DNA from 2 places in the Halopseudomonas sp. genome. Region 2 is predicted to be linked to the other one. Evidence: predicted binding sites of a transcription regulator. Region 2 holds the regulator's gene; the other holds the start of a gene.
What was found. The regulator FliA, encoded in region 2, starts transcription of late flagellar genes. The targets are predictions, from matches to a motif close to CTAAAGTTTNNNNNNNNNNNGCCGNTAA.
Positions count from the first base shown of each region.

Region 1: AAFM31_RS09540 (methyl-accepting chemotaxis protein) is a predicted target of FliA. The motif match lies at 4,399-4,426, and genes of this name have one in related genera.

Region 1 covers NZ_JAYPMU010000010.1:54,278-69,166, reverse strand. Annotated here, with positions in the region: gene AAFM31_RS09565 (TetR/AcrR family transcriptional regulator) at 37-642, shown strand; gene AAFM31_RS09560 (DUF4334 domain-containing protein) at 681-1,187, shown strand; gene AAFM31_RS09555 (aminotransferase class V-fold PLP-dependent enzyme) at 1,328-2,452, shown strand; gene AAFM31_RS09550 (VC0807 family protein) at 2,518-3,237, opposite strand; gene AAFM31_RS09545 (calcium/sodium antiporter) at 3,333-4,304, opposite strand; gene AAFM31_RS09540 (methyl-accepting chemotaxis protein) at 4,491-6,113, shown strand; gene AAFM31_RS09535 (long-chain fatty acid--CoA ligase) at 6,129-7,826, opposite strand; gene AAFM31_RS09530 (HlyD family efflux transporter periplasmic adaptor subunit) at 8,082-9,326, shown strand; gene AAFM31_RS09525 (efflux RND transporter permease subunit) at 9,323-12,451, shown strand; gene AAFM31_RS09520 (stomatin-like protein) at 12,651-13,571, opposite strand; gene AAFM31_RS09515 (NfeD family protein) at 13,598-14,071, opposite strand; gene AAFM31_RS09510 (transporter substrate-binding domain-containing protein) at 14,220-14,889, shown strand, end outside.
Region 2 covers NZ_JAYPMU010000001.1:316,559-331,447, reverse strand. Annotated here, with positions in the region: gene AAFM31_RS01495 (EAL domain-containing protein) at 1-1,251, opposite strand, end outside; gene AAFM31_RS01490 (tetratricopeptide repeat protein) at 1,271-2,452, opposite strand; gene flhA (flagellar biosynthesis protein FlhA) at 2,747-4,873, shown strand; gene flhF (flagellar biosynthesis protein FlhF) at 4,941-6,305, shown strand; gene fleN (flagellar synthesis regulator FleN) at 6,338-7,165, shown strand; gene AAFM31_RS01470 (RNA polymerase sigma factor FliA) at 7,162-7,899, shown strand; gene AAFM31_RS01465 (chemotaxis response regulator CheY) at 8,122-8,499, shown strand; gene AAFM31_RS01460 (protein phosphatase CheZ) at 8,521-9,315, shown strand; gene AAFM31_RS01455 (chemotaxis protein CheA) at 9,471-11,723, shown strand; gene AAFM31_RS01450 (chemotaxis response regulator protein-glutamate methylesterase) at 11,848-12,972, shown strand; gene AAFM31_RS01445 (flagellar motor protein) at 12,972-13,712, shown strand; gene motD (flagellar motor protein MotD) at 13,723-14,556, shown strand; gene AAFM31_RS01435 (ParA family protein) at 14,644-14,889, shown strand, end outside.

The DNA.
Region 1 (14,889 bases), on a different contig from region 2:
CTGCACAAAACCGGCGATAGTGGCTAGAATGCGCGAATGAATACTCATTCGACTCCTGCCAAAGCACCCCGCCCAAAGATCAAGGATAAGCGTCAGGCAATTCTCGACGCGGCTCTGAAAGTCTTTGCCGCAGGTGGCGTGAACGGCGTTCCCATGCCGGCCGTGGCCGAACAGGCCAAGGTCGGTACCGGCACCATCTATCGCTATTTCAGCAGCAAGGAAGTGTTGGTCAACGAACTGTTCCGCGAACGCCGGCAGCTCAAGCGTGACCTGCTGTTCGATGGCCTTGATCGCCGCTTGTCGGCACACGAGCAGTTCCGCGTGGTCTGGCAGCGCATGGTGCACTACAGCCGTGATTATCCGGACACCTACCGGTTTCTGGAGATGCAGGACCATCGGCCCTATCTGGACGAACAGAGCCGACAGCTGGAGCAGACGTTCTTCGCCCCGCTGGTGGCGCAGTACCGGCAGTACCAGCAGCAAGGTATCTACCGCAGCGATCTGCGTCCCGAGGTGCTGATGGCGATGGTCTGGGGCGCTTTCGCCAACCTGATCAAATGCGAACGCGAAGGACTGCTGGTGTTGCAGCCAGCCGACCTCAACGCCGCCTGCGAAACCTGCTGGTCGATGCTCACTGGCTGACACCCTTGCTGCCCAACCAATAACAAGAGGCAGCAACCATGAACAAAGCAGCAAAATCCATCGGCGCACTCGGCTTGTCTGCGGCGCTGAGCGCAGGTGCAGTGGCGGGCGAGGCGGAAGATCGTTTTCTGCAGATGATCGAGAGCGGCGAGGCCTATTCGGCTGAAACACTGATGCCGCTGTTCAAGCAGCTTGAAACGGTCAGCCTGGAGTTCATGCTCGGCACCTGGCGTGGCGGCAAGTTTGACGGCGGCGCCGAACCAGACCCGCTGAACTGGTACGGCAAGCGCTTCACCAGCATCAACGATGTCGAGCCCATCCTCTACCCGGGCCCCGACGGCACTCTACAGAACTACGACAAGCTTGGCCGCGCGCAGATCCGCGAGATGGTATTTGATGGCACCGTATCCGCCGCCCTGATCTACGATCAGCAGCCGATCATCGATTACTTTCGCAAGGTCAACGACGACGTGGTAATTGGTCTTGGCGACATCAAGGGCAAACCTCTGGAGTTCTTCTTCCACCTGACACGCGACGGGCAATAGCGGCGCTGTGGCATCGGCAGTCCGCTGTTAACAAATCGCCGCTTTTCAGAACTGCGCCCGGACATAAATCGGGTTAGGATTGGCAGCACATCAACGCCGGCCACGCCGGCGTTTTCCTGTCACCCGTCTGGAGAACCCCCGTGTCCAAACTGGTCCCCGCCATCGACCCAGAAGGCCTGCTGGAATATTCAGTGGTCTTCACCGATCGCTCCCTCAATCACATGTCCCAGACCTTCCAGCAGGTCATGCGCGACATTTCTGACACACTCAAAAGCGTGTACAACGCACACGCGGTCGCCGTTGTCCCCGGTGGTGGTACCTACGGTATGGAAGCAGTCGCGCGCCAGTTTGCTCAGGACAAGAAATGTCTGGTCATCCGCAACGGCTGGTTCAGCTATCGCTGGAGCCAGATTTTCGAAATGGCGCGCATTCCGGCCAGCGAGACCGTACTCAAGGCGGTCAAATCCGACGCCGGTAACCAGCCGGCATTTTCCCCGGCGCCGATCGATCAGGTTGTCGCCGAGATCCGCGCCAGCAAACCCGATCTGGTATTTGCCCCGCACGTTGAAACCGCCGCTGGCATCATCCTGCCCGATGACTACCTACGCGCCGTCGCCGACGCCGTGCACGAAGTTGGCGGCCTGTTCGTCCTCGACTGCATCGCCTCTGGCACCGTCTGGGTCGACATGCAGGCCTGTGGCATCGATGTACTGATCAGCGCGCCTCAGAAAGGCTGGAGCGCATCGCCGTGCAGCGCGCTGGTGATGTTCAGCGAACGCGCCGAGCAGGTACTGGAGCAAACCACCAGCACCAGCTTTGCCGCCGACCTGAAGAAATGGCGCCAGATCATGCAGGCGTACGAGAACGGCGGCCACGCCTACCACGCCACCATGCCGACCGATGCACTCAAGGCCTTCCGCGATACCATGCTGGAAACCCGCGACTACGGGTTCGAGAAGGTCAAGCAGGAACAACTGGCCCTGGGTAGCGCCGTCCGTGAGCTGATGCAGGAACTGGGCTACAAGAGCGTCGCCGCCGACGGTTTTGGGGCTCCCGGCGTGGTGGTCAGCTACACCGACAACGACGGCATTCAGAGCGGCAAGGCGTTTGCTCCGCTCGGGCTGCAAACCGCCGCCGGCGTGCCATTGATGTGCGACGAGCCGGAAGGCTTCAAGACCTTCCGCCTTGGTCTGTTCGGCCTCGACAAGCTGCACAACCCGGAGCGCACCGTCGCCACCCTGCGCGACGCGTTCGGCAAGCTCTGACGCCGCAAGGCAAGCAATAAAAAACCCGGCACAGGCCGGGTTTTTTATTGCTCACACCAAAAGGCTCAGCGCTTGTTCGGCTGCTGCGCCATGATTTCTTCCATGCTCAAGCCAGTCAGGCCGTGGATAGTGCGCCAGAGGTAGAACAGGATCGCCATCATCATGATCATCGACGGAATCGCGATCATCGGATAGCTGACCAGCGTCATCTGTCCCAGTTCCTCGTTAAACGCCTCAGTGCCTGCCGGGCTGACCACAATCCACTTCGCAACGATGTAGTTCATCGCCGAGGAAAAGAAGAAGGTGCCGGCGAGAAAGTAGGTCGCACGCAGCAAGCGCAGATTGAACATGTCGACCAACCCGCGCTGCTGCAGGCGCTCGTTTACCAGCGCAACGTTAATCACTTTCTCGTTGTAGAGCATGGTGCGAATCAGCGGATAACGGGTGCGGGTCGAGATCAACACTGCCAGCCCGAGCACACCGGGTACCGCTGCTTCCTTGATCGCCAGCCATTTGGTGTCGAGCTGCAGCACCCCGATACCGCCGGTGAGCAGCACGCTCACCACGCCGAGCAGTGCGATGAAGTTGAACTTGCGGTACTGCACCAGCTCGAACAAGCCCCAGCCAACCGGCAGCGCTAGCGCCACAACCAGCGCGTTGGTCGCGCCCAGATTGTCGTCGCCACTGAGTTTCATGAGGATGATCGAAGGAATGATGATGCTGACCAGCAGGTCGATCAGCGGGCGCGGCTTGTGCTGCACCGGGGCGGTTTTCGCGTCAGACATGGCAGAACAGAGAGTCTCGGGCGGAATGAAGAGGGGCCATCATACACTGGACGAGCGGCTCGCATAGCAGTGCGGGCCGCTCAACCGCCGATCGGTCAGCGCAGCATGGTGCTGACCAACCAGCCGGTGTACCCCACATAGGTCGCCAGCAGCAGGATACCGTTGAAGCGGGTGACCTGCCCCTGCTTGCCGAAGCGGCCAATGCCCATGACCAGCAACACTGCGGTCAGTACAAACATGATCACCCAGTCGCGTTGCAGCACTACCGGGTCAACCGCCAGCGGCGCAATGCCAGCTGCAATACCGACCACCGCGAGGGTATTGAACAAGCCAGAGCCAATCACATTGCCCAGCGCCAGATCATGCTCGTTGCGACGAATCGCAGCCAGCGAAGAAGCAAGTTCAGGCAGAGAGGTGCCGACCGCAACGATGGTCAGGCCGATGATCAGATCGCTTACACCGAGACTTTCGGCGATAAATACCGCTCCCCAAACCAGCACCCGGGAGCTGACAATTAGCAGCACCAGCCCCAGCACCAGCCAAAACAGCGCCTTGGGCAACGGCATCGCGTGGGCGGCAACCTCCTCGGCGTACTCTCCGGACAAAGCGTCGTCCTTGCCGCGCATGCCTTGGACAATGGACCAGCCCATCAGTACAAAAAATACGCCGATCAGGACCCAGGCATCGTTGCGCGAAAGCTGCCCATCAAGCAGCTGGTAACCCGCCAGCAGGGTGATGCCGAGCAGAATCGGCAGCTCCTTGCGGATCACCTGCGAGTGCACTTTGATCGGGCTTATCACCGCAACCAAGCCGATGATCAGCGCAATATTGGTGATGTTCGAACCGTAGGCATTACCCAACGCCAAGCCTGGGTTACCCTGGCCAGCGGCCAACGCCGACACCACCATCTCCGGCGCCGAGGTGCCGAAGCCGATGATTAGCATGCCGATCAGCAGCGGCGGCATACCTGCATGACTGGCGGTCGCCGACGCACCGTCAACAAAGCGATCCGCACTCCAGACCAGCAGAGCCAAGCCCACAACAACCGCCGCCAATGCCAACAACATCATCAGATTCCTGTGCCAAGTTTTAAAAGGCGTCCATTATCAATGAAAGCCTTCAGTGTAGACAGGGGCAACCGCGAGCAGCCGTTACAAAAAAATTCAGCTCCCCGCGAATCGGCCGATACACTGTGCAACCGCCGAAATACCGTGGTGAAGGACCGCCCAACAACCCTGACGACAGGTGCCAACATGGCCATCAACCGCTCACTGCGACTGCAAACCCTCGTGCTCATGGCTGGCAGCCTTGCGCTCATGCTGCTGGTATCACTAGCGATCACCCTGTCGCTGGCCAACAGCGTCAGTGGCTACCGCGACCTGCTGGAGCGCCCGCTGACCAGCGCAACGCTGATCAACCGCGCCAACCTGGAATTCAAGACCCAGGTGCAGGAATGGAAGAACGTGCTGCTGCGTGGGGCGGAGCCAGCGGACAAGGAAAAGTACTGGCGCCAGTTCGAGACCTCTGAGCAGGCGGTGCAAACGACCCTGCAGCAGATCGGCACGTTGGCGCTAGCGCCGGAGACACTGGCAGAAGTACGCGCTCTGGCTGAGGATCACCGCCAGCTCGGCTCGCGCTACCGCGATAGCCTGCGCGCCTTCGAGGCCGCGGGCATGGACCCAACCGCGGGCGACCGCGCCGCCCGCGGTATCGACCGCCAGGTCAGCGAGCAAATGGATCGGCTGTCCAGCCACCTCAACGAGGCCGCGCTACAGCACAGCAGCGAAATCAACGCGTCCGCCGCCAGTACCGTCTGGATCGGGCTCGTGGTGCTGGTCGTCGCCGCATTGGTCATCGGCGTGCTCAGTCAATGGCTGGTCAACCGTCGGCTGGTCAGCCCGATTACCCAACTGATCGCCCAGATCGAGCGCCTGAGTCAGGGTCGCCTGGGTCAGCCCGTCAGTCTGCACCGCGCCGACGAACTCGGAACGCTGGCACGCGCCGCCAATCAGCTGCGCAGCTTTCTGGAAGACACGTTCAGTCAGCTGCAGCGCAGCACCAGCGAGCTGGACCGTGCCAGTGGCGAGCTGAATACCATCGCCACGCGCATGGCCCACGGCAGCCGAGAGCAGTTCTCGCGCACTGATCAGGTGGCTACCGCCATGCAGGAAATGTCCGCGGCGGCTGCCGAAGTCGCGCAGCATGCCGCCGAAGCCGCCCGCGCCGCAGACGATGCCGACAGCAACGCACAGGAAGGCGGTCAGGTGATGCAGGACACCATTCACGCCATGCGCGACATGCTGGCACAGATCACCCAGACCACCGAGGTCATTCGCCGCCTTGAGGGCGACAGCAATCGCATCGGCAAGGTGCTGGATGTGATTCAGGGGATCGCCGAACAGACCAACCTGCTGGCCCTCAACGCGGCCATTGAGGCGGCGCGGGCAGGCGAAGCGGGCCGCGGGTTCGCGGTAGTGGCGGACGAGGTACGCACCCTCGCCCAGCGCACGGCCGAATCAACCGCCGAGATCCAGCAGATCATCCACGATGTGCAGTCCGGCGCGGGTGAAGCAGTCAAGGCCATCGCCGTCGGTCAGACCCGCAGCGAAGCGGGCATGCATCAGGTCAACCTGGCGGGCGAGCGCCTAACCCAGATCACCGTAGCCATCGAGTCGATCCGCGATATGAACCGGCAGATCTCCACTGCCGCCGACGAGCAGACCAGCGTCGCGGAAGACATTACCCGCAACATCACTGAAATCACCGACATCGCCGCCGCCAACCAGAGCGAGGTGGACAACACGGCTCGCGCCAGCCAGTCGCTGCATGACCTGTCCGGCGAACTGAGCACCCTGACCCAGCGCCTGTCGGCCTGAGTCAGGGCTGCAGCGTCAGGCCGTCGCTACGGCAGCCTGACGCTGGCGCTCTTCCTCGTAGAGCTCCTTCTTCGACAGCTTGCCAACCGGAGTCTTCGGCAGCTCGCTGCGAATCTCCATGGCGCTCAAACGCTCGTGCTTACCCAGCCGGGTAGCAAGAAACGCCTGCAGCGTCTCGAAGTCGAAGGGCTCAACGCCGGTGCGCAGTTTAATGAAGGCCTTCGGCGCCTGGCCGCGATACGGATCATCAATCCCGATGACCGACACTTCCTCGACGCCCGGATATTCGTAGATCGCTTCCTCGATCACCCGCGGGTATACGTTGTAGCCGCTGCAGAGGATCATGTCCTTGGTGCGGTCAACGATGTAGACGTAGCCGTCTTCGTCCATGTAACCCACATCACCGGTACGCAGGAAGCCGTCGGAGGTCATCGCCTCGGCGGTCGCATCTGGTCGTTTCCAGTACCCGGCCGTGATGTTCGGTCCCTTGATGCAGACCTCACCACGCTCGCCGAGCGGCAACTCGGTTTCACCCCCATCCAGCGGCAGGATACGAATCTCGCTGCCCGGCACCGGCACACCGCATGAGCCGGGCCGTGGTTGGGCGTCACGCGGCGTGAAGGTGCCGCTGGTGGTGGTTTCGGTCATGCCCCAGCCCTCACGCAGTGCGCAGCCCGAACGTGAGAAGTACTGCTGCTGCACCTCAACCGGCAGCGGCGCGCCACCGGAGTTGGACATTTTCAGCGACGACAGATCGAACTGGTCGGTCTGCGGGTGAGCAAGCAGGCCAATGAACATGGTCGGCACGCCCGGGAAGGTGGTAATGCGGCTTTGGCTGATTTCACGCAGCACGGTCAGCACGTCGAAGCGCGGGTGCAGATAAATCTCGGCAGCCGCACGCAGACCAAAGATCATGTTTACCATCAATGCGTAAATGTGGAACGGCGGCAGCACCGCCAGCACGCGCTCTTGTCCCGGCACGATGGCCGAGCTGAGCACTTCACGCAACTGGGCACAGGAGGCGGTGATGTTGCCGTGGGTCAGCATCGCGCCCTTAGGTACGCCAGTGGTGCCGCCGGTGTACTGCAACACGGCCAGCGTATCGGCCGGATCCGCCAGCGGGTGTGTCTGGTAGCAACCATCGTTGGCGAGCAACTCGGCAAAGCTGCAGCACTGAGCGTTCCACTCCACCGCGGCAGGTTGCCCGAGCAACGTGCGCTGTTCATCGCTCACCGCACCACAGAACTCGACCAGATTACCCACCACCAACTGACGCAGGCGAGTACGTGCCATCAGCGTCACCATCCGCGGGTAAAACGCCTCCAGATCAAGGGTCAGCATGATGTCGGTCTGGCTGTCTTCGATCTTGTGTTCCAGGGTGCGCTCGGCATCCAGCGGCGAATAGTTCACCACGGTACCGCCGGCACGCAGCACGCCAAGGAAGCCGATGAAGTAATGCGGGCAGTTCGGCAGATACAGACCGACATGAACGCCGGGACCCACCCCGAGTTTCTGCAGACCGGCGGCCGCGCGGGACACCAGATCGTCGAGTTCGCGATAGGTCAGCTTGTGACCAAAGAAATCAATGGCGGGGTTATCCGGAAACTCGGCCACCGCCGCGTCCAGCAGGGCAGGAATGGCCTCGGGGGTGTAGGACAGGTCCCAGCTTACGTCCTCGGGATACGACTTCAACCAGCGCAGTTCGGTAGGCACAGCACGTTCTCCATATCCGGTCTCGGCGACTTTGGCTCGAGGCCCTTTCTTGTTTCCCTCAACCCTAGTCCCGGTAGCCGCCATCAGAGAAGCTCGATTGACTGCGGATATGTCGCTCCATAGCTCCGGCCACCCCGAAAGTCGCCAAGTTGACACTTTCAGACACTCCACAGACTCCCCTGACTATTGCTCGCATCGCGCGCACAGGCTATACAGGGAGACCCTACGCCCGCAGGAAAGAACAAGAGAAAAGGAATGCGTAAACGTCTCACCCCGCTATTGATCGTAGTAGTTGGAATCATCGTCTTCATCCTGCTGCGCGTAACCCGAGATCAACCCGAACCGCTGGGCACCCAGGAACGCTCCTGGCGCGTAGCGACCGAAACCATAGCGCCTGATGCCTTTCAGCCGCGCCTGACCCTCTACGGCCAGCTGGAGTCGCCGCGCCGCTTTACCGTCGTCGCGCCCTTGGCCGGACGCATCGCGGCACTGCCCGCTACCGACGGCAGCCAGCTGAAAGCAGGCGAACTGGTAGTGGCGCTGGATGAGGCCGACATCAAACCGCGGGTCGAGCAGGCCAAGGCCGAACTGGCTGACGCCAAGGCCCAGCTGGAAAGCGAGAAACTCGCCCACGCCGCCGATCAGCAGGCCCTGCGCATGGAGCAGCGCCTGCAGGAAAACGCTCGCAAGACCCTCGACCGCATGCAGCAACTGGTGGCCCGTCAGATGGTCTCCACCGTCGAGGTCGACAACGCCCAGGACGCGTTGGATCGCGCTGCACTGACCGTAGCCAACCGCCAGCGCAGCCTGTCTACCTACCCGTCACGTCTCGCCGCCCAGCAGGCTCGGGTCGAGCGCGCCAGCGCCAACCTCGACAGCATCCAGCGCGACGCCGAGCGCAGCCGCTTTGTCGCGCCGTTCGACGGTGTAGTGGGCGCGGTGCAGGTTGCCGTAGGCGATCAGGTCAACACCAACGCGGCGCTGCTCGACTTCTACCCGCTGGAAGGCATGGAGCTGCGCGCCCTGGTGCCGCAAATCCATAGTCAGGACTTCATCTCCGCCCTGAGCCAGGGCCAGAAACTCGACGCTCACAGCCTCGACAGCACACCGCCGATCGAACTGACCCTGACCCGCATTGCCGGCAAGGCCGACGCCCGCGGCATCGAGGCCATCTTCCAGGTCGAGAACCCGCGCCCGGAACTTCGCCTCGGCACCCTGCTGGCCATCAGCGTGGCCCGTCCGGCCCACGACAACAGCGTCGCCCTGCCCTACAGCGCGCTGTACGGCAATAACACCGTTTACACCGTCAACGACAGCCGCCTGCAGGCCATCGCCGTCGAGCGCGTCGGCGAAACCCTCGACGAGCAGGGCAACCGCCGGGTACTGGTGCGCTCCGACGACCTCCAGAGCGGCATGCAAATCGTCACCACGCACCTGCCCAACGCCATGTCCGGTCTGAAAGTGGACACCGGTGAAGCGGTGGCGGAGCCGGCCAAATGAGCAACACCGGACCGCTAGGCTTCTTTGTTCGCCACAAGGTTGCCGCCAACCTGCTGATGCTGGTCATGCTGATGGGCGGTGTGATCGGCCTGTCGCGGATGAATATCCAGTTCTTTCCGACCTTCGCGCTCGACTTCGTCACCGTGCGCGTGGTCTGGAACGGCGCGGCCGCCGAGGACGTCGAGCAGGCCATTACCATTCCCCTGGAGCAGCGCCTGCGTAGCCTCCAGAACCTCAAGAACATGACCTCGACCTCCGCCCAAGGGGTCTCCAGCATCACGCTGGAGTTCCGCGAGGGTACCGACCCGATTGTTGCGCTGGACGACGCCCGCCAGCAGGTCGACGAATTCCGCAATCTACCCGCCGCCGCCGAGAAGCCCGTGGTCGTGCGGGTTGCCCGCTACGACCCGATCGCCAACCTGCTGCTCTACGGGCCATTCGAACCGCATGAGCTGCGCACCATCGCCAACCGCATGGAAGACGATCTGCTCAACCACGGCATCGACCGGATCGTCATCAATGGTGTGCCCGAACAGCAGATCAGCATCGAAGTACCGAATGCCGAACTGCGTCGCCTTGGCATGTCGCTGGATCAGCTGGCCAGCCGCATCAACGCCGAATCCCGCGACCTGCCCGCCGGCCAGGCCGGCGAACTGGACTCCGCCAGGGAACTGCGCGCCATCGAGCAGCGCCGTGACCCGCAAGCCTTTGGCAGTATTGCCCTGCAGCCGGAAGGCGACAGCTACCTGCGCCTCGGCGACATCGCTGATATCCGCCAGGAGCCACGCCGCAATCAGGTGTTATTGCGTTACGACGGCCAGCCCGCGGTCGAGCTGCAGCTAGAGCGCAGCGAAGATGGCGACTCGCTGGAGTCAGCCAAGATCCTCAACGACTGGCTGGAAGAGATTCGCCCGACACTACCGCCGCAGCTGCAGATTCACGTCTACGATCAAGCCTGGCAGCTGATCGACGACCGTATCCGCCTGCTGGTCAATAACGGCCTCGGCGGCTTGGTCCTGGTGCTGATCCTGCTCTACCTGTTCCTTCCGGCCCGCGTGGCGCTGTGGGTTGCCGTCGGCATTCCAACCGCCTTCCTCGCCGCCATGGCGGTGTTCTGGGTGATCGGCGGCTCGATCAACATGATCTCGCTGTTCGCGCTGATCATGGCGCTCGGGGTCATCGTCGACGATGCCATCGTCGTCGGTGAGGACGCTGACGCCCACCACCGCAGCGGCGAAGCCTCCGAGCGCGCCTCCGAGGGCGCCGCCAAACGGATGCTCTGGCCAGTCGTCGCCTCATCACTGACCACCATCGCGGCGTTTATGCCGCTGCTGATGGTTGGCGGCATTTTCGGCAACATCCTCGGCGACATTCCGGTGGTAATGATCTGCGTCTTGATTGCGTCGCTCCTGGAGTGCTTCGTCGTCCTGCCGCATCACCTGCGCGAAGCCTTCCGCCCGAGCAAGCCGCGGACAGGGCGACTCGCATCCATCGGCAACCGTCTCGACGATGTGCGAGGCCGTTTCGACAGGGCCTTCAACCGCTTCCGCGACGGCCGTTTCCGGCGCCTGTCACAAGCCGCATTGGCGAACCGCGGTACCACCCTGGCCTGTGCACTGGTCAGCGTGATCATCACCTTCGGCCTGCTCAGCACCGGACGCATCGGTTTCAGCTTCTTCCCCACCCCCGAGCCGCAGGTGCTGTACGCCAACGTCAGTTTTGTTGCCGGCACGCCGCGCACCAGCATGGTCGAGTTCATGCGGGAGCTGGAGCAGAGCCTGGGAGAGACCGAAGAAGCGCTGGGCGGGGATCTGATTCTCACCGCGCTGACCCGCGAGGGCGAAATTCTCGGCGACAACGGCGTTGCCCGTCAGGGCGACAACCTCGGCTCGCTGATGGTCGAACTGGTCTCGCCCGACCACCGCGATGTCCGCAACAAGACCTTCATCCGCGAATGGCAACAGCGCATTCAGCGCCCACCCGGCATCGACCGCATCAACATCACCGAACAGCAGAGCGGCCCGCCCGGCAAGGACGTCGATATCCGTCTGACCGGCTCTGACCCGCAACAGCTCAAGGACGCAGCCGACGCGCTGTCGGTGATCCTCGCCAGCATCGAAGGCGTGGTCAGTACCGACGACGACATGACCTGGGGACGCGAGCAACTGGTCTACAGTCTGACGCCCTACGGTCAGGCGCTGGGGCTCAGTATCGAGAGCGTCGGCAATCAGCTGCGCGCCGCCTACGATGGCCGGCTGGCACAGATCTATCAGGACAAGCGCGATGAAATCGAAGTCCGCGTTCAACTGCCCCGCACCGAACGGGAAAGCCTGGCCAGCCTCGGCGACCTGAACATCCGCCTGGATGACGGGCGCTTCGTCCCGCTCCGTCAGGTAGTGACTTTCTCCAGCAACCAGGGCTTCTCGGCCCTGCGCCATGCCGACGCGCAGCTGGCCACCGACGTTACCGCCGATATCGACAGCAGCCAGACCACCGCGGGCGTAGTGCTCAAGGCCGCGGCGCAGGAGCTGCCAGCCTTGGCCAGCCAGTACAACGTGCGCTACAGCTTCGAAGGCCGCTCGGTCGACCAGCAGGAAACCCTGGCCGACATGCGCGACGGTCTGATCATCGGCCTGCTGCTGATGTACGCCGTGCTGGTGTGGGTGTTCTCCTCTTGGAGCACACCGCTGATCGTCATGTCGGTTATCCCGCTCGCGCTGGTTGGTGCGCTGCTCGGCCACTGGGCCATGGGGCTGAACCTGACCATCCTGTCGCTGTTCGGCCTGTTCGGCCTGTCCGGCATCGTGGTCAACAACTCGATCATTCTGGTCAGCTTCTATCAGGAGCAACGCAAGCGCGGGCTGGACGTCAACGAAGCGCTCAACGAGGCCGTGGTGCAGCGCCTGCGCGCGGTACTGCTGACGTCGCTGACCACCATCGGCGGCCTGCTGCCGCTACTGTTCGAGACCTCGCTGCAGGCGCAGTTCCTGATTCCGATGGCCACCTCGATCGCCTTCGGCCTCGGCTTCTCGACCCTGCTGGTGCTGCTGGTGGTACCGGCGCTGCTGTCGCTGCTGGAGGGATGGAAAAATCGCCGCGCGGAGCGCAAGGCCCAGATCGCCTGAACCGGGCGGGTCGAGCGCCAGCTTGGCCCGCCAGCCTGGGTGTAGTGCTTTGGCGGTATGGCCCTACCGGCAGCCACAGCGGCTGGCAGGCGCGGCTGGGCTGAAAGCAAAAAGGGCCCCGCCATGCGGAGCCCTTTAATTGCCCGGTAGCCATCCAGCGCAGCGAAGACCATTCGCTGCGCTGGCCACCCTTGGCGCGTTACTTCTTGGCGGTTTCCAGCGTTTTGGTAATCGCCGCGACCGCAGAACCGATGTTGCTCAGCTCGGCAGGCAGGATCATGGTGTTGTTGGTCTGCGCCAGCTTGCCGAACTCTTTCACATACTGCTCAGCAACGCGCAGCGAAACAGCCTCCTGACCACCCTGGGTGTTGATCGCCTCGGCAACCCGACGCAGACCTTCTGCCGTGGCGGTGGCAATCAGCTCAATCTCGCGGGCCTTACCTTCAGCCTCGTTGATCTGGCGCATCTTGTCGGCTTCGGACAGGTTAATGGTTTCCTGCTTCTGACCTTCGGAGATGTTGATCTTGGCTTCCCGCTCACCTTCGGACTGCGCTACCACGGCACGACGTTCCCGCTCGGCGCGCATCTGCTTTTCCAGCGCGTCGAGAATGGTTGCCGGCAGTTCGATGTCGGCAATCTCGTAGCGCAGCACCTTCACGCCCCAGGGCTTGGCCGCTTCGTCCAGCGCCTCAACCACCTGCACGTTAATGGTTTCGCGCTCTTCAAAGGTCTTATCCAGATCGATTTTGCCGACTACGGAACGCAGGGTAGTCTGGGCCAACTGGATTGATGCATAGCGGTAATCATTGATGCCGTAACTGGCCAGTTTCGGATCGACTACCTGCAGGTAGATGACGCCGTCGACAACCACCTGAATGTTGTCCTTGGTCACGCACGCCTGACTCGGCACGTTAATGGCCTCTTCCTTCAGCGTGTGCTTGTAGGCCACCCGGTCAATAAACGGGATCAGGATGTGGAAACCAGCTTCGAGGGTCTTGGCGTACTTACCCAGACGCTCAACGATGAAGGCCGAACGCTGCGGCACGATACGCGCGGTTTTGGTGAGGGTGATGATGACCAACACCAGAAAACCAAGGGAAAGCATTGTTGCAACTTCCATATGAAACACTCCGTTGTCCTAAGAAATCAGTTGGTATCAGGGCTAGTGGCACTGACCCGCAGCACAATCCCCGCATGGTCTGTTACCCAAGCCGAGTCGCCTGTTTTTAGCGGATCATTTGACTCCGCGTCCCACTTGGCGCCGTTTAGCTGCACATGACCGACGCCATCGACGAAGTCGGTCAGTACCTTGACGCGCACGCCCAGAAGGCCCGCGTCATCCTGATCCTTGGCGGCCAGATCCGCCTCGCTACCGCGTAGCCAACGCTGGAACCGACGGCGCAACAACCACAGCGCCGCGATGCTCGACAGCGCAAACACCGTCACCTGCGCGGGCAGCGAGTCGATCACGCCGACCAGCGTCAGCAGCCCCACCAGCAAGGCGCCGATACCAAAAAAAGCCGCGATCAAACCGGGGACAAAAAACTCCGAGGCCAGCAGCAGCAAGCCCAGCAACAACCAGAAGGCATAACTTTCCAGATAACCCGTCAACATCTGCATTCCCTGCCCTTTTGTTCAGACTGCAGGAAGACTACCAGATGGTTGCCGGCGGCGCGCTGGGAAAAACGCGACAGCGTTAGCGGGTACGCAAACTGGCACCCTGATCTCAGTCTGGTACCCTGAGGGCACCGTCGACAGGGAGTTGCCCATGCCAAATCGCCTTATCGCACGCCTGCTGCTGTGCTTGCTGTTGTTCACTCCGCTGGCTGATGCCAACCAGCCCGAGCCCCACATGCAGCCCACGCTGCGTGTGGGCATCACCGAAGTGCCACCCTTCGTCATCGCCGACGGCAGCGGGGGTTGGGAAGGCATCAGCATCGACCTCTGGCGCGCTATCGCCGAGCGTCAGGGCTGGGCATTTGAATGGCAACCGATGGGCTTCTCCGAACTACTGCAGGCCGTCGAGGCCGGCAATGTGGATGTCGCCGTTGGCGCCCTGACCATGACCGCAGAACGCGAACTGCTCTTCGACTTCAGCCACCCGTTCTATCAAACCGGCCTATCCATCGGCGTCGCCCGGGCGCCCAAGACCGGACTGCTGCAGAGCCTCAAAGCGTTGTTCAGCTGGGGCTTTCTCAGCGTCATCGGCGGTCTGGCGCTGTTGCTGCTCGGCGTCGGCTTCGCGCTGTGGCTGGTTGAGCGCCGCCGCAACCCGGAGCAATTCGGCGGGACCGCAGCACAGGGCATCGGCGCCAGTTTCTGGTGGGCCGCCGTCACCATGACGACCGTCGGCTACGGCGACAAGGCGCCGGTGACCTTCGCTGGCCGATTGGTCGCCCTGATCTGGATGTTCGCCGGTTTGATCATGGTCGCCAGCT
Region 2 (14,889 bases):
GCGGCTGCCTCGCCAGTCAGCGCGCTCATTCAGGTGCTGCTGCAGCGCCTTGGCCAGGGTCGAAATCACGTGGTCGCCGCACTGGTGGCCGTAGAAGTCGTTAATTTCCTTGAACGCATCGAGGTTGAGCAGCAGGAGACTTGCGGTGTGCGTCTTCTTCAGGTCTGCCAGCAAACGCTCGCGGTTGGGCAGGTGGGTGAGGGTGTCGGTGTAAAGGTTGTGCAGCTGGCGCAGCGTGCCGGCCACCAGATACAGAATCAGCGCCGAGATGATCAGCATGATCGTGCCGGCGAGCAGCTGAATGCGGGTGCTGCTTTCGCGCATCGGTGTGAGCACCGCATCAATCTCCGCCTGTGGAACGCCGATGCCAAAGATCATGCCGGCGCGGGTGGGCGAGAAAAACAGGCTGTAGTCCTGCTGGTCGACCCGATGCAGCAGCTGCTGCACTGGCGAGGCCAACTGTCGGGAGTTGATCACCGGAACCGGTTGCTCTTGCAGTTTCTGATGCAGCTCCAGCGCCGTCACGCTGTCGATCAGTTGTTGGGCTCGGTCGACGTCAGCGGCATCGGACAGGCTGGAGAGATTGCGGTTGTCATGGTCAAGCAGGAACGCGAAGGTGCTGGGCGTGACCTCGACGCGGCTTACCGTGCGGATGATGTCGTCGGCAAGCCAGTCGGTCATCGCCAGGCCGATGGCTCGCCCCTGTAAATCGCGGACCAGGGTCGCGTGGCTGATCACTACAGCGTTGATGCTGCTCTTGTAGTAGGCCGAGGTCCATTGTTTTGCCGGTGAAATCGGTGTGGGCAGAGCGCGCAGCTGCTGGAACCAGTCGCTCACGCGTTGCTGCTCGCTGGCGTTCAGGGGCTCGACTTGAATGTCCTGACCCTGACGGTAGGCATAGCGTGCGCTACGTCCTCCGTCCACGTACCAGAGGCTGCTGCCGTAGCTGTCGGGGAAGTCCTGCAAGGCATTGCGCACGGTATCGGTCAGCGCGGCTGGGGTTGGCGTCGATTGCGCAAGCAGACCGCCAGCGCGCGCGAGGCCGCGGGTGCTCTGTTCCATCAGGCGGTGATGGGCGTTGATGCGGTCGAGATTGGCATAGAAGGTGTCGGTTATCTGCTGTTCGCGCAGTTTGCCCATCGCATTCTCGGCAAACTCCAGGTTCAGGCTGGCGATCAACCAACTGCCGACCAGAAACAGGCCGACCAGCAGGCTGAGAAGAACCATGATTGCGCGTTTGACTGGCAGCATTCCCATTACCTGAGGACGATCAGCGGTTGTTGATATGCTGCTGCAGGGCGCTGCGCGCGCTGATCAGCTGCTCGTTGCTGAGTTGGCCTGACAGCTGTTCAACGTAGCGTCGGCCACGGGACTCTCCATTGACCAGCGCCAGGCTGAGCCAGAAGTAAGCCTGCTCCAGATCCTGTGGGCCGCCATCGCCTTGCATGTAATCCAGCCCCAGACGGTATTGAGCTTCGGCTGAGTCGCGTTCTGCAGCTTCGCTCAGCCAGTGGCGCGCGGAGGCCGTGTTGGGATGGCTGCGAGCCAGTTGCAGCATCGACGGTACGTGGTCAGCCAGCGCTGCGTGGCGCAGTTGACCTTCGGCTTTGTCTGGGCTGACGGCGGTGCCGGTGCCGTTCAGATACGCCTTTGCCAACTGATAGCGTGCGCCGGGCTGGCCGCTGTTGGCCGCTTTTTGCAACCAGGCGAAGGCTTCTCTGTCCGCTTCACTGCTGCGTTGCTGCTGCAGCAGATCCGCTAGCAGCAGTTGGCCTGCGGTGTTGCCCTGTTCGGCTGAGGCGCGGGCCCAGCGCAATGCCGTGCCATTTTGGCCGGAGCTCTCGGCAATGCTCGCCAGATGATGCTGGGCTTTGGCGTCGCCGGCTTCGGCTGCGGGGGTGCAGGCGCTGGTTGCCTGGCTGTAATTGCGAATCGCGAACAGGAGGTAGCAGTTTTCCTGCTGGCTGGTCGCTGTGCCACTGCCTGCGCTTTGCGTTGTTTGCGTTGTTTGCGTTGTGCTGGGTTGCGGTACCCGATCGGCAAAGTCGCTGACCTGCTGTGGGCAGGAGAACTGATAGCCTGCGCGCAGACGCTGGAGGTTGGCCCGGGTCGCCTGTTGAGCCTGATAGCGCTGTCCGATGGCTTGGCAGCGACTGTCGCGTTCTTCACGTACCAGTGGAAGGTAGTCGGCGTAATCCGTGTCGTCCGCGTGTGCATCGAGATAGCGGGTCAGGGGGTCGATGTACTGCTGCGCGAACAGGGCTTCAACTTCAGCGTGACGCTCCTCAGCGGCCGGGTCGCCGGTCAGTCTGGCAGCGAGGTCGGCCAGGCGTTGGCTCTGGGTTTTGATCATTTCACCCGAACGGCTAAGCAAGCTGTCGGGTTGAGAAAGGCTTTGGCATCCGGTGAGGGTGATGCTCAGTCCCAGTAGCAGAGCGATGTGCGCGCGCATGATACCTCTCGGGTTGCGGCCAGTCGGACGACTCTGGCCACGGTGGCAATGGATGGCGAAGCTCGGTCGGCGGCGATGCCCTTGTCGAGTTCTGAGTATGGCCTTCCGTTGCCTTGATAGCGCGAAGCAGTTTATCAGAAGGCACGCATGGCCTGTGCAGCGCTTGGTTACACGTAAACGTCCTTAGGTAGACCTGATCCGGCCCGCCTTGTTCCGAAATTGGAACGCTTCTTGCGTAGACCCCGGTACAACGCAACATTGCGTCAAATATTTGATCTGGGGACCTTTTCGCCAATGGCTGTTGATCGCGCACAAGTGATGGGAAATATGCGGACCAATCTGGCCGGTCTGCGCCACGGCAGTCTGGGTATCCCGATTCTGCTGCTGGTGATGCTCGGCATGATGATGCTGCCGATCCCGCCGTTCCTGCTGGACGTGCTGTTCACCTTCAACATTGCGCTGTCGCTGGTGGTTCTGCTGGTCGGTGCCTATGCGCTGCGGCCGCTCGACTTTGCGGTGTTCCCGACGATCCTGCTGGTCGCTACTCTGCTGCGTCTTGCTCTGAACGTTGCCTCAACCCGCGTGGTTCTGCTCTACGGCCACGAGGGCGGTGATGCCGCCGGCAAGGTTATTCAGGCCTTTGGTGAGGTGGTGATCGGCGGTAACTACGTTGTCGGTCTGGTGGTGTTTGCGATCCTGATGATCATCAACTTTGTGGTGGTCACCAAGGGCGCGGGGCGCATCTCGGAAGTCAGTGCGCGTTTCACCCTGGATGCGATGCCCGGCAAGCAGATGGCGATCGACGCCGATTTGAACTCCGGACTGATCGATCAGGATCAGGCCAAGGCTCGTCGTCAGGAAGTCGCTCAGGAAGCCGAGTTCTACGGCTCGATGGATGGTGCAAGCAAATTCGTCCGTGGTGACGCGGTTGCTGGCCTGCTGATTCTGTTCATCAACGTGATTGGTGGTCTGGCCATCGGTATGGCGCAGCATGGCCTGCCGTTCGCCGAGGCTGGCCGCATCTATGTGCTGCTGACCATCGGTGACGGTCTGGTTGCCCAGATTCCGTCGCTGCTGCTGTCGACTGCGGCGGCGATCATGGTTACCCGGGTGTCTACCTCGGAGGACATGGGCGCGCAGGTACAGCGTCAAATGTTTGCCTCACCGAAGGCACTGGCAGTAGCGGCGGCGATCCTGATTGTCATGGGTCTGATTCCCGGCATGCCGCACTTTTCCTTCCTCAGTCTGGGGGCGATTGCCGCCGGCGGGGCCTATTTCATCGCCAAGCACCAGCAGGCCAAAGCGGAAGAGAAACAGGTGGAAGAGCGCCAGCAGGCGCAGGTGCCGGCCGTTCAGGCGCCAGAAACCCGTGAACTGGGCTGGGATGACGTGACGCCGGTTGACATGGTCGGGCTGGAAGTCGGTTATCGGCTGATTCCGTTGGTGGATCGTAACCAGGGTGGGCAGCTCTTGGCGCGCATCAAGGGCGTGCGCAAGAAACTCTCGCAGGATTTGGGTTTCCTGATGCCGTCTGTACATATTCGCGACAACCTCGATCTGGCGCCCAACGCCTATCGTTTGACGTTGATGGGAGTAGGGGTGGCGGAGGCCGAGATTTACCCTGATCGGGAGCTGGCGATTAACCCGGGTCAGGTATTTGGCGAGGTCAAGGGTATACCGGGCAAGGACCCGGCGTTTGGTCTGGATGCAGTCTGGATCGAACAGAACCAGAAGGATCAGGCGCAGTCACTCGGCTATACCGTGGTGGACGCCAGTACCGTGGTCGCCACCCACATCAATCAGATTCTCTTCAAGCATGCTCACGAACTTATCGGCCATGAGGAAGTGCAGCAGCTGATGCAGGTGCTGGCCAAGGCCTCGCCGAAGCTGGCCGAGGAGCTGGTGCCGGGCCTTATCTCACTCTCCAATTTGCTCAAGGTGCTGCAGGGCTTGCTGCAGGAGCAGGTGCCGGTACGTGACATTCGGACCATTGCCGAGGCGATCGCCAACAACTCCAACAAGAGTCAAGATACCGGCGCGTTGATCGGCGCGGTGCGGGTCGCGCTGAGTCGCTCAATCGTGCAAAGCATTGTGGGGCTTGACTCTCAGCTGCCTGTGATCACCTTGGAACCAAGGTTGGAACAGATGTTGCTACAGAGTCTGCAGAAGGCAGGTCAGGGCGCAGACGACGGTATGTTGCTTGAGCCCGGCATGGCCGAGAAGTTGCAGCGCTCGCTGGCCGAAGCAGTACAGCGGCAGGAAGTGCAGGGCAAGCCGGCAATATTGCTGGTAGCGGGGCCGATTCGGATGATGATGGCCAAGTTCGTACGCTACGCAGCCCCGGGAGCCCATGTACTGTCCTACCAGGAAATTCCGGACAGCAAGCAGGTGACCATCATTGCGACGGTCGGCCAGAACTGAGCTGCAGACTCTGAATGAATGACAGCAGCCGCCAGCGGGCGGCGCCAGAAAAGCGACGAGGTCAGCCATGAAAGTCAAACGTTTCTTTGCCGCAGACATGCGCCAGGCGATGAAGCTGGTTCGCGATGAACTGGGCGCGGATGCGTCGATCATTGCCAATCGCCGGGTTGCCGGTGGTGTTGAGCTGACCGCTGCACTGGACTATGAGGCGCCGCGCCTGACCGCGCCGACGCCCGGCCTGGACACCGAGTTGAAGAAGACCCAGGAGCGCATCGTCGCTGCGCGCGCCGAGCTGGAAGTAGGTTCGATGGCCTCCCACGACCAGCCGCTGGTTAATCGCCAATTGTTTGGTGACACCATGCGTCACGCCGCGCGTCAGGGTTCTGTCGAGGCGCGTGATCTGCTGGATCGTCTGATTCAGGAGCCGGTTGAGCAGGCTGCGCCAGTAGCCCGTCCTGCGGCGGCTGAGGTTGCGCCCGTCGCCGCTGCCGTTGAAGACGCCAGCCTGAGCGCCATGCGTGCTGAAATTGCCGGTCTGCGTGAGATGCTGGAGTCGCAGCTGGGTGGCTTGGCGTGGGGGCAGCTCAATCAGCAAAAGCCCAAGCAGGCAGGGCTGTGGCGCCGTCTGACCCAGATGGGGTTGCCCGCGGAGGTTAGCCAGGATCTGCTGCGTCAGGTTTCTGACGTGAGCGATCCGCGTCAGGCTTGGCGCATGCTGCTGGCCTATCTGGCACATCGCGTGCCGGTGCTGCGCGAAGAGCCGCTGGATGCCGGTGGTGTGATCGCACTGGTTGGTCCGACAGGTGCTGGCAAGACCACCACGCTTGGTAAGCTGGCCGCCCGCTACGTGCTCAAGCACGGGAGTCAGCACGTTGCCCTGGTCACTATGGACACCTACCGTATTGGCGCTCACGAGCAACTGCGTACGCTGGGCCGGATTCTCAACGTGCCGGTCAAGGTGGTCGATGAAAATCAGGACCTCAACGACGTGCTGGCCGATTTTGCCGGCAAGCGCCTGGTGCTGATCGACACCGCCGGTTTGCAGGCCAATGATCCCTATCTGCGCGGTCAGCTGGATACGCTGGCGCGGCAGGGGCGCCGGGTGCGCAATCTGCTGGTGCTCGCAGCGACTAGCCAGCACCGGGTAATGAAGGCGGCCTACCATACTTACAAGGCGTGCGGCCTGTCCGGCTGCATTCTGACCAAGGTCGATGAAGCAGCTACGCTGGGTGAATCACTGGGGCTGGCGATGGAGCAGGGTTTGCCGGTAGCCTATCTGGCAGATGGCCAGCGCATTCCCGATGACATCAGTCGGGCGGTAGGGCACCAGCTGGTCAGCCGTGCAGTCAGCATGGCCGGCAACGAAGCGCCAGCAGATCAGACCATGGCGGACGTATTTGCCGGTATGATGCACACCCAGCAGGCAAGTTAAGCAACTTCACAGAATTAAGGTAATCAGCGCAGATGGGCAGCAATCATCCGGTTCAGGTAATCGCAGTCACCGGTGGCAAGGGTGGCATCGGCAAGACCAACGTGTCGGTGAACCTCAGTCTTGCTCTGGCAGAGATGGGGCGGCGGGTCGTTCTGCTGGACGCTGACCTTGGTCTGGCGAATGTCGACGTGCTGTTGGGGCTCAAGCCCAAGGCAACGCTGGCGGACGTGCTCGACGGCAAGTGTGACCTGCGCGATGTTCTGGTTACCGGTCCTGGCGGCATTCGCATTGTTCCGGCTGCCTCGGGCGCTGCCAACATGGTCAGCCTCAATCATCAGCAGCATGCGGGCCTGATTCAGGCGTTCAGCGAAATCGGTGACAACATCGACGTGCTGATCGTCGATACCGCGGCAGGTATCGGCGACTCAGTTGTCAGTTTTGTGCGCGCCGCTCAGGAAGTACTGGTGGTGGTGTGCGACGAGCCGACTTCCATCACCGATGCCTACGCCCTGATCAAACTGCTCAACCGTGATCACGGCATGACCCGTTTTCGCGTATTGGCCAATATGGTGGGCACGCCCCAGGAAGGCCGCATGGTCTTTGCTAAGCTCACCAAGGTAACTGACCGGTTTTTGGATGTTGCGCTGCAGTATGTCGGTGCGGTGCCATTCGATGAAGCGGTGCGTAAGTCAGTGCAGAAACAGCGCGCGGTGTTTGAAGCGTTCCCGCGCAGCAAAGCCTCGCTGGCCATTCGCGCCATTGCTCAGAAAGTGGATGCATGGCCGTTGCCGGCCAATCCCCGTGGGCATCTGGAGTTCTTCGTCGAGCGTTTGGTGCAGCCGACAGGATCGGGTCTATGACAGCACAGGCTGGCGGATTGAGCATGTATACACGAGCACAGAGTTCAGCAGGTCAGCAGGATCGTCTCGTCGAGCAATATGCTCCGCTGGTAAAGCGTATTGCCTATCACTTGCTGGGGCGTTTGCCATCCAGCGTTCAGGTTGAAGATTTGATGCAGGCCGGGATGATCGGCCTGCTCGAAGCCTCCCGCAAATTTGATTTCGGCAAGGGTGCCAGCTTTGAAACCTATGCCGGCATCCGCATTCGTGGTGCAATGCTGGACGAGGTGCGCAAGGGCGATTGGGCGCCTCGCTCCGTCCACCGCAACACCCGGATGGTCAGCGACGCCATGCGCGCCGTTGAAGCGCGTCTGGGACGGGACGCTAAAGATCACGAGGTTGCGGCCGAACTGGATATGAGTCTTGAGGAGTACTACGCGATCCTCAGCGATACCGCCGGCAGCAAATTGTTCAGCTTTGACGATCTACTGGAGTCAGGTGCGCCGGCCGATGTGCAGGGTGGCGAGGAGCCGCTGTCCGGTCTGCAGGATGAACGCTTTCGGGGGGCACTGATCGAAGCGATCGATACGCTTCCGGAGCGCGAGCGACTGCTTTTGTCGCTTTATTACGAGGAGGAGCTTAACCTCAAGGAAATCGGAGCGGTACTTGGTGTAAGTGAATCGCGGGTCAGCCAATTGCACAGTCAATGTGCTGCCCGGTTGCGCGCCAAGCTGGTCAGTTGGCGAAATGATTGATTTTGTCGTCAACATCCGGACAATGCTCGGATTGCTCGACAGGTAGTAGCACTGTGCCGGTCGCCAGAGGGCGACACCAAGGGCGCATCTGACCAGTCTGCTGACGTAGCAGCTGATTGCTCAGAGCTTCTTTATACGGCTTGTTTGGTTATTTGCGATGGGTTTCTGGGGTGCAGGCCTGCACATTCCCTGGTTTGTACGGAGGTCGACTTGGACAAGAACATGAAAATTCTCATCGTTGATGATTTTTCGACGATGAGGCGCATCATCAAGAACCTGTTGCGCGACCTTGGGTTTACCAACACGGCCGAAGCGGATGACGGTAATACCGCGCTGCCGATGCTGCAGAGCGGCAGCTTCGACTTTCTGGTGACGGACTGGAATATGCCGGGTATGAGCGGCATTGATCTGCTCCGCGCGGTGCGTGCTGATGACCGCCTCAAGCATCTGCCGGTACTGATGGTAACTGCCGAGGCCAAGCGTGATCAGATCATTGAGGCCGCGCAGGCGGGCGTCAATGGCTACGTGGTCAAGCCGTTTACCGCTCAGGCGCTGAAAGAGAAGATCGAAAAGATTTTCGAGCGAGTTCAGCCTAAATAATAATTAACCGGGGTAAAGGTTATGGCTTTGAGTAAAGATCCCGGCCAGGCGACTGCTCAGGAGTTTGAACATTCGCTGAAAGACAATGCGCATCAGTTGGTTGGTCATCTTGAAAGTGGCAACTTCGCTGAAGCGCTGCTGGTCATTCATGCCATCAATCAGGCACGTGATCGTGGTCTGTACCACGAAGTGGGGCAACTGACCCGCGCGCTGCACAACGCAATCGTCAATTTCCAGATCGATACCACCCACGCGCTCGGCGCCGAGTCTGAGACGTCGAAAATCTCTGATGCCTCCGATCGCCTGGACTACGTGGTTCAGCTGACCGATAAGGCCGCCAATCGCACCATGGATCTGGTGGAGGTCAGCGCGCCAAAGGTTACCGATCTGGGCCAGCAGGCCAGTGCCTTGAAAGCCGATTGGCAGCGTCTGCAGCGTCGTGAAATGGCTGCAGACGAGTTCCGCGACCTGTACCGACGGGTCGGCGAGTTTCTCGAAGACACTGAGAAAACCAGCAAAGAGCTATCGACCAATCTGAACGATATTTTGCTGGCGCAGGATTATCAGGATTTGACCGGTCAGGTCATCAAGCGCGTCACCACGCTTGTACACGATGTCGAAGAGAGCCTGGTCAATCTGGTTCGAATGGCGGGTCAAGTTGACCGCATTACCGGCATCAATCACGGCGAGACGCCGGAAGAGACAAAAAAATCCTCTTCCAAGGGTGAAGGTCCGCAAATTCATGCCGATACAAGGGAAGACGTTGTTTCCGGTCAGGATGAGGTCGACGATCTCCTGTCCAGCCTGGGATTCTGATGTCAGCTGTGACTGCCGTGCGTTTAAACAGCCGGCAGCTTGACTGTCCACGGTGGCGACCTGGCAGCAACGTTGAATGACCGCACTGCAACCGAAGGTGGTTTCGGTTGTGCATCCAGCGGTCTTCCGATAACACGCCCGAGGGGAGTGGGTGCATGAGTTTCGATGCGGATGAAGAGATTCTCCAGGACTTTCTGGTCGAGGCCGGTGAGATTCTCGAGCAGTTGTCCGAACAGTTGGTCGAGCTGGAAAACCGGCCCGACGACATGGATCTGCTTAACGCCATCTTCCGCGGCTTTCACACGGTAAAAGGTGGTGCCGGCTTTTTGCAGCTGGATGCTCTGGTCGCCTGCTGTCACATCGCCGAAAACGTGTTCGACATCCTGCGCAAGGGCGAGCGGACCGTTACCCCTGAGTTGATGGACGTGGTGCTCCAGGCGCTGGATACCGTCAACGGCATGTTTGCCCAGGTGCGCGAGAGCGAAGAGCCGACCCCCGCTGACCCCGCGCTGCTGGACGCTCTGTCTGCGTTAGCGCAACCCGAGTCTGCTGATGAAGTAGCAGAAGCCCCAGCTTCAGAACCGCAAGAGCCAGTCGCCGAACCCGACGCTGCCATGGCTCCCGCTGCGACCTCGGCACCGGCCGACGGCGACATCACCGATGACGAGTTTGAGCAACTGCTGGATGCCCTCCACGGCGATGGCAGTGCCGCGACTGCAGCGGCGAAGGTCGCGCCAGCAGCGTCTGATGCGGCATCGGACGAAATCTCTGATGATGAATTTGAAGCGCTGCTTGATGAGCTGCACGGCACAGGCAATGCACCGAGCGTGCCCGCGTCCAGCGAGCCAGCCAAAGCAGCGGCTGGTAGTGATGAAATCACCGATGACGAATTCGAAGCCTTGCTGGACCAGTTGCATGGCAAGGGTTCTGCTCCAGGCGTTGCTGATGCGCCGAGCGCAGCTGCTGCGGCTCCCGAAAGCACACCGACTGCTGAGCCGAGCGGCGGTGATCACATAACCGACGATGAATTCGAAGCGCTGCTCGATCAGTTGCACGGCAAGGGAAGTGCGCCTGGTGCTGCCGAGGCGGCTACCGCACCCGCTGCGGCAAAACCTGCGGAAAAGAAAGAACCCGCCAAGGCGCCTGAAGCCAAGGCTGCGGCGGCCAAACCGGCAGCCAAGCCTGCCCCTGCCGCTCCAGCTGCCGCCAAGCCGGCCGCCGCTGCCGAGGCACCGGCGGCGGATACCACTGTGCGGGTTGATACCGCGCGGCTGGACGAAATCATGAACATGGTCGGCGAGCTGGTACTGGTGCGTAACCGCCTGGTTCGTTTGGGCGTGTCCAGCGGCGACGAAGAACTGAGCAAGGCCGTCGGCAATCTTGATGTGGTGACTGCAGACTTGCAGATGTCGGTCATGAAGACCCGCATGCAGCCCATCAAAAAGGTCTTCGGGCGTTTCCCGCGGGTAGTCCGAGATCTGGCGCGTAACCTCAAGAAGGAAATCAACCTCGAGCTGATCGGTGAAGAGACCGACCTGGACAAAAACCTGGTCGAGGCACTGGCCGATCCGCTGGTTCACCTAGTGCGCAACTCGGTTGATCACGGTATTGAACTGCCGGACGAGCGCGAGGCCGCCGGCAAACCGCGTACCGGCAAGGTGGTGCTGGCTGCGCAGCAGGAAGGCGACCACATTCTGCTGACTATCGTCGACGACGGCCGCGGCATGGATCCGGAAATCCTGCGTGCCAAGGCGGTTGAGAAGGGCATGATGGATAAGGACGCAGCGGATCGCCTGAGCGATACCGAATGCTTTAACCTGATTCTGGCGCCCGGTTTTTCCACCAAGACCGAGATCTCCGATGTGTCCGGTCGCGGTGTTGGCATGGACGTGGTCAAGACCAAGATTTCTCAGCTCAACGGTACGATCAACATCGAGTCGACCAAAGGCCAGGGTTCGCGGATCGCGATCAAGGTACCGTTGACCCTTGCCATCATGCCGACGCTGATGGTCATGCTGGCCGATCAGGCCTTTGCTCTACCGCTGGTCAGCGTCAACGAAATCTACAGCCTCGACCTCTCGCGCACCAACGTGGTTGACGGTCAGGAAGTGATCATCGTTCGCGAGAAGGCGTTGCCGCTGTTCTACCTCAAGCACTGGCTGATGCCGGGCGTCGAGGACACCAGCGACCATTCCGCCGCCAGTGTCGTGATCGTTTCCGTCGGCACGCAGCGGGTCGGTTTCGTGGTTGACCAGTTGGTTGGTCAGGAAGAGGTTGTCATCAAGCCGCTGGGTCGGATGTTGCAAGGCACCGCTGGCATGGCTGGGGCAACTATTACCGGTGATGGTCGTATCGCCCTGATTTTGGATATCCCGAGCCTGCTGAAGCGGTATGCAAGACGCATGTGATAGCCTGAGCTGGCACTGCAATCGCGCTGATTAGGCGATACGCAGCGCCCTTTGCGGGGGAGCACAACCTCGTAAATACGATTGATGAATCATTTCATGTGCAGGATGCAGTTCAGGAGAGGGTATGGCGGTTAAGGTTCTGGTGGTCGACGATTCAGGGTTCTTTCGCCGCAGGGTGACGGAGATCCTGGCGGGCGACCCGCAAATCCAGGTAGTTGGTACTGCCAACAATGGCCGTGAAGCTATTGAGCAGACGCTGGCTTTGCACCCGGATGTGATCACCATGGACTACGAGATGCCGGTCATGGATGGCATTGAGGCGGTGCGTCAGATCATGCAGCGCTGCCCAACGCCGGTGATCATGTTCTCATCGCTGACCTACGAAGGGGCCCGCGTCAGTCTGGACGCACTTGATGCCGGTGCTGCCGACTATTTGCCGAAGAACTTCGAAGATATCTCGCGCAACCCCGACAAGGTTCGCCAGATGCTGTGCGAGCGGGTGACCGCGCTGGCGCGCACCAATCGGCGCTCGCTGGGGTTGCACTCGTCTTCAGCGCATCATGCGCCCGCTGCTGCCCCGAGTTCGACGTCCAGAGCTCCTGTTGGCTCGACGCCCGGTGCGGGCCGGCCGGTCGCGGCTCCGGTAGCGCCTGCTGCGCCAGTCAAGAACAGTCCTGCGCCGCGCAAGCGCAGCTACAAGCTGGTTGCTATCGGTACCTCTACCGGCGGCCCGGTTGCGTTGCAAAAGGTGCTGACTCAGCTGCCAGCCAGTTTCCCGGCGCCCTTGTTGCTGGTTCAGCACATGCCCGCCGCCTTCACCAAGGCCTTCGCCGAACGTCTCGACAAGCTCTGCCGGATTTCCGTCAAGGAAGCCGAGGACGGCGACGTCCTGCGTCCGGGCCGTGCGCTGCTGGCGCCCGGCGGCAAGCAGATGATGGTTGATTCGCGCGGTGTAGTGCGGATTTTGCCTGGTGATGAGCGACTGAACTATAAGCCTTGCGTTGATGTGACCTTCGGCTCTGCGGCCAAGGCGTTTCAGGACAAGGTCCTCGCTGTAGTGCTGACCGGGATGGGCGCTGATGGACGTGAAGGCGCGCGGATGCTCAAGCAGGCAGGCAGTGCTGTCTGGGCTCAGGACGAGGCCAGTTGCGTGATTTACGGGATGCCGATGGCGGTCGCCAAGGCTAATCTCGCCGATGGCATCTACAACCTGGATGAAATCGGCCGATATTTGGCAGAGCTCAGCTAATGGACATCCTCAGCATCATCGGTGTCATTCTGGCTTTTGTCGCCATCATCGGCGGCAACTATCTGGAAGGTGGTCACGCCACCGCGTTGCTGAACGGCCCTGCCGGGTTGATTGTTATTGGTGGCACGCTTGGTGCTGCGTTCATTCAGACACCGCTGACGGTTTTCAAGCGTGCGCTGGCGATCCTGCCGTGGATTATCTTTCCGCCGGCCAACCGCATGCGTGAAGGTATTACTCAGGTTATCAACTGGAGCACGATTGCCCGTAAGGAAGGTTTGCTGGGCCTGGAAAGCATGGCTGAGCTTGAGCCTGATGGGTTCGCTCGTAAAGGTCTGCAGCTACTGGTGGATGGCAGCGAGCCGGAAGCCCTGCGCAGCATCATGGAAGTCGACTTGGTGAACAAGGAACACGGCGACCTGATGGCTGCCAAGGTCTATGAGTGCATGGGCGGCTACGCCCCGACCATCGGCATCATCGGCGCGGTGATGGGCCTTATTCACGTCATGGGTAATCTGGCTGATCCGTCGCGTCTGGGCGCCGGCATCGCAGTGGCATTTGTCGCCACTATTTACGGTGTCGCTCTGGCCAACCTGTTTATGCTCCCTGCTGCAGCCAAACTCAAGGCGGTGGTGCTGCAACAGTCCAAATACCGCGAGATGCTACTCGAAGGTCTAATGTCGATTGCCGAGGGCGAGAATCCGCGCTCAATCGAAATGAAGCTCGAGGGCTTTCTGGATTAGAGGTTGAACCATGCGCCGATCCAGACCGGAAGAGCACGAAAATCACGAACGCTGGCTGGTGTCCTACGCGGACTTCATTACCCTGCTGTTCGCCTTTTTTGTTGTCATGTATTCGATCTCCTCGGTCAACGAGGGCAAGTACAAAGTACTGTCCGATACCCTGGTCGGCGCCTTTAATCAGCCTCAACGCTCGGTAGATCCGATTCAGATCGGGATCGAGATGCCGCGTGGTATTACCCGCGAGAATAACGACGCGACTGGCGCTGGCTCGCCCGAGGGCAGCAGCGAAGCGTTGCAGGATATCACCGCGGCCATGGAGGCGGCCTTTGGCGACCTCATCCAGGCCGGTGAGCTTGAGGTCCGGGGCAACGAGATGTGGGTCGAGATCGAGCTGAGTTCCGGTCTGCTGTTTCCTAGTGGCGATGCGCTGCCGCTGGATGCCGCGTTTGGTCTGATCGACCGCATCGCGGAAATTCTCAAGCCCTACGACAACCCGGTTCACGTCGAGGGGTTTACCGATAACGTCCCCATTCGCTCCGGGCGCTACCCGACCAACTGGGAGTTGTCCGCCGCGCGTGCAGCCAGCGTAGTGCGCATGCTCAGTAACGGTGGGGTCAATCCTGACCGTCTGGCTGCAGTAGGCTATGGTGAATTTAGGCCGGTTGCCGATAACACTACGGCAGCCGGGCGCAAGGCCAATCGTCGAGTAGTGCTGTTGGTGTCGCGGTTTCTTGATAATCGACACGAACAGATTGCCGAGCCTGATGCGCGGGTCGATGTGATGCGAGAAGCGCGCACCGCGCCTGCTTCTGGCACGGGTTCTGCATCGAACGCTCTGCAATAGGTAAAACAGACGGCGGGCTGTCAGAATGTTGGCGTTTCATTATTGTGGCGGGATGCGGCGTAGTACCGGCATCCTCGGAGGTAGGGTATGAGAGTCTGGGCAGTAGCCAACCAGAAGGGCGGGGTGGGCAAGACCACGACAGCCGTCGCGCTGGCGGGCTTGCTTGCAGATCAAGGTCAGAAGGTGCTGGTTGTAGACCTTGATCCTCATGGCTCGATGACCAGTTATTTTGGTCAGGATCCTGACCAGCTGACCAGTAGCGTATTCAACCTGTTTCAGCACAACGGTCATGTGCCTGACGGTTTGGCGGCGGCGCTGCTGAAGGATACCTCC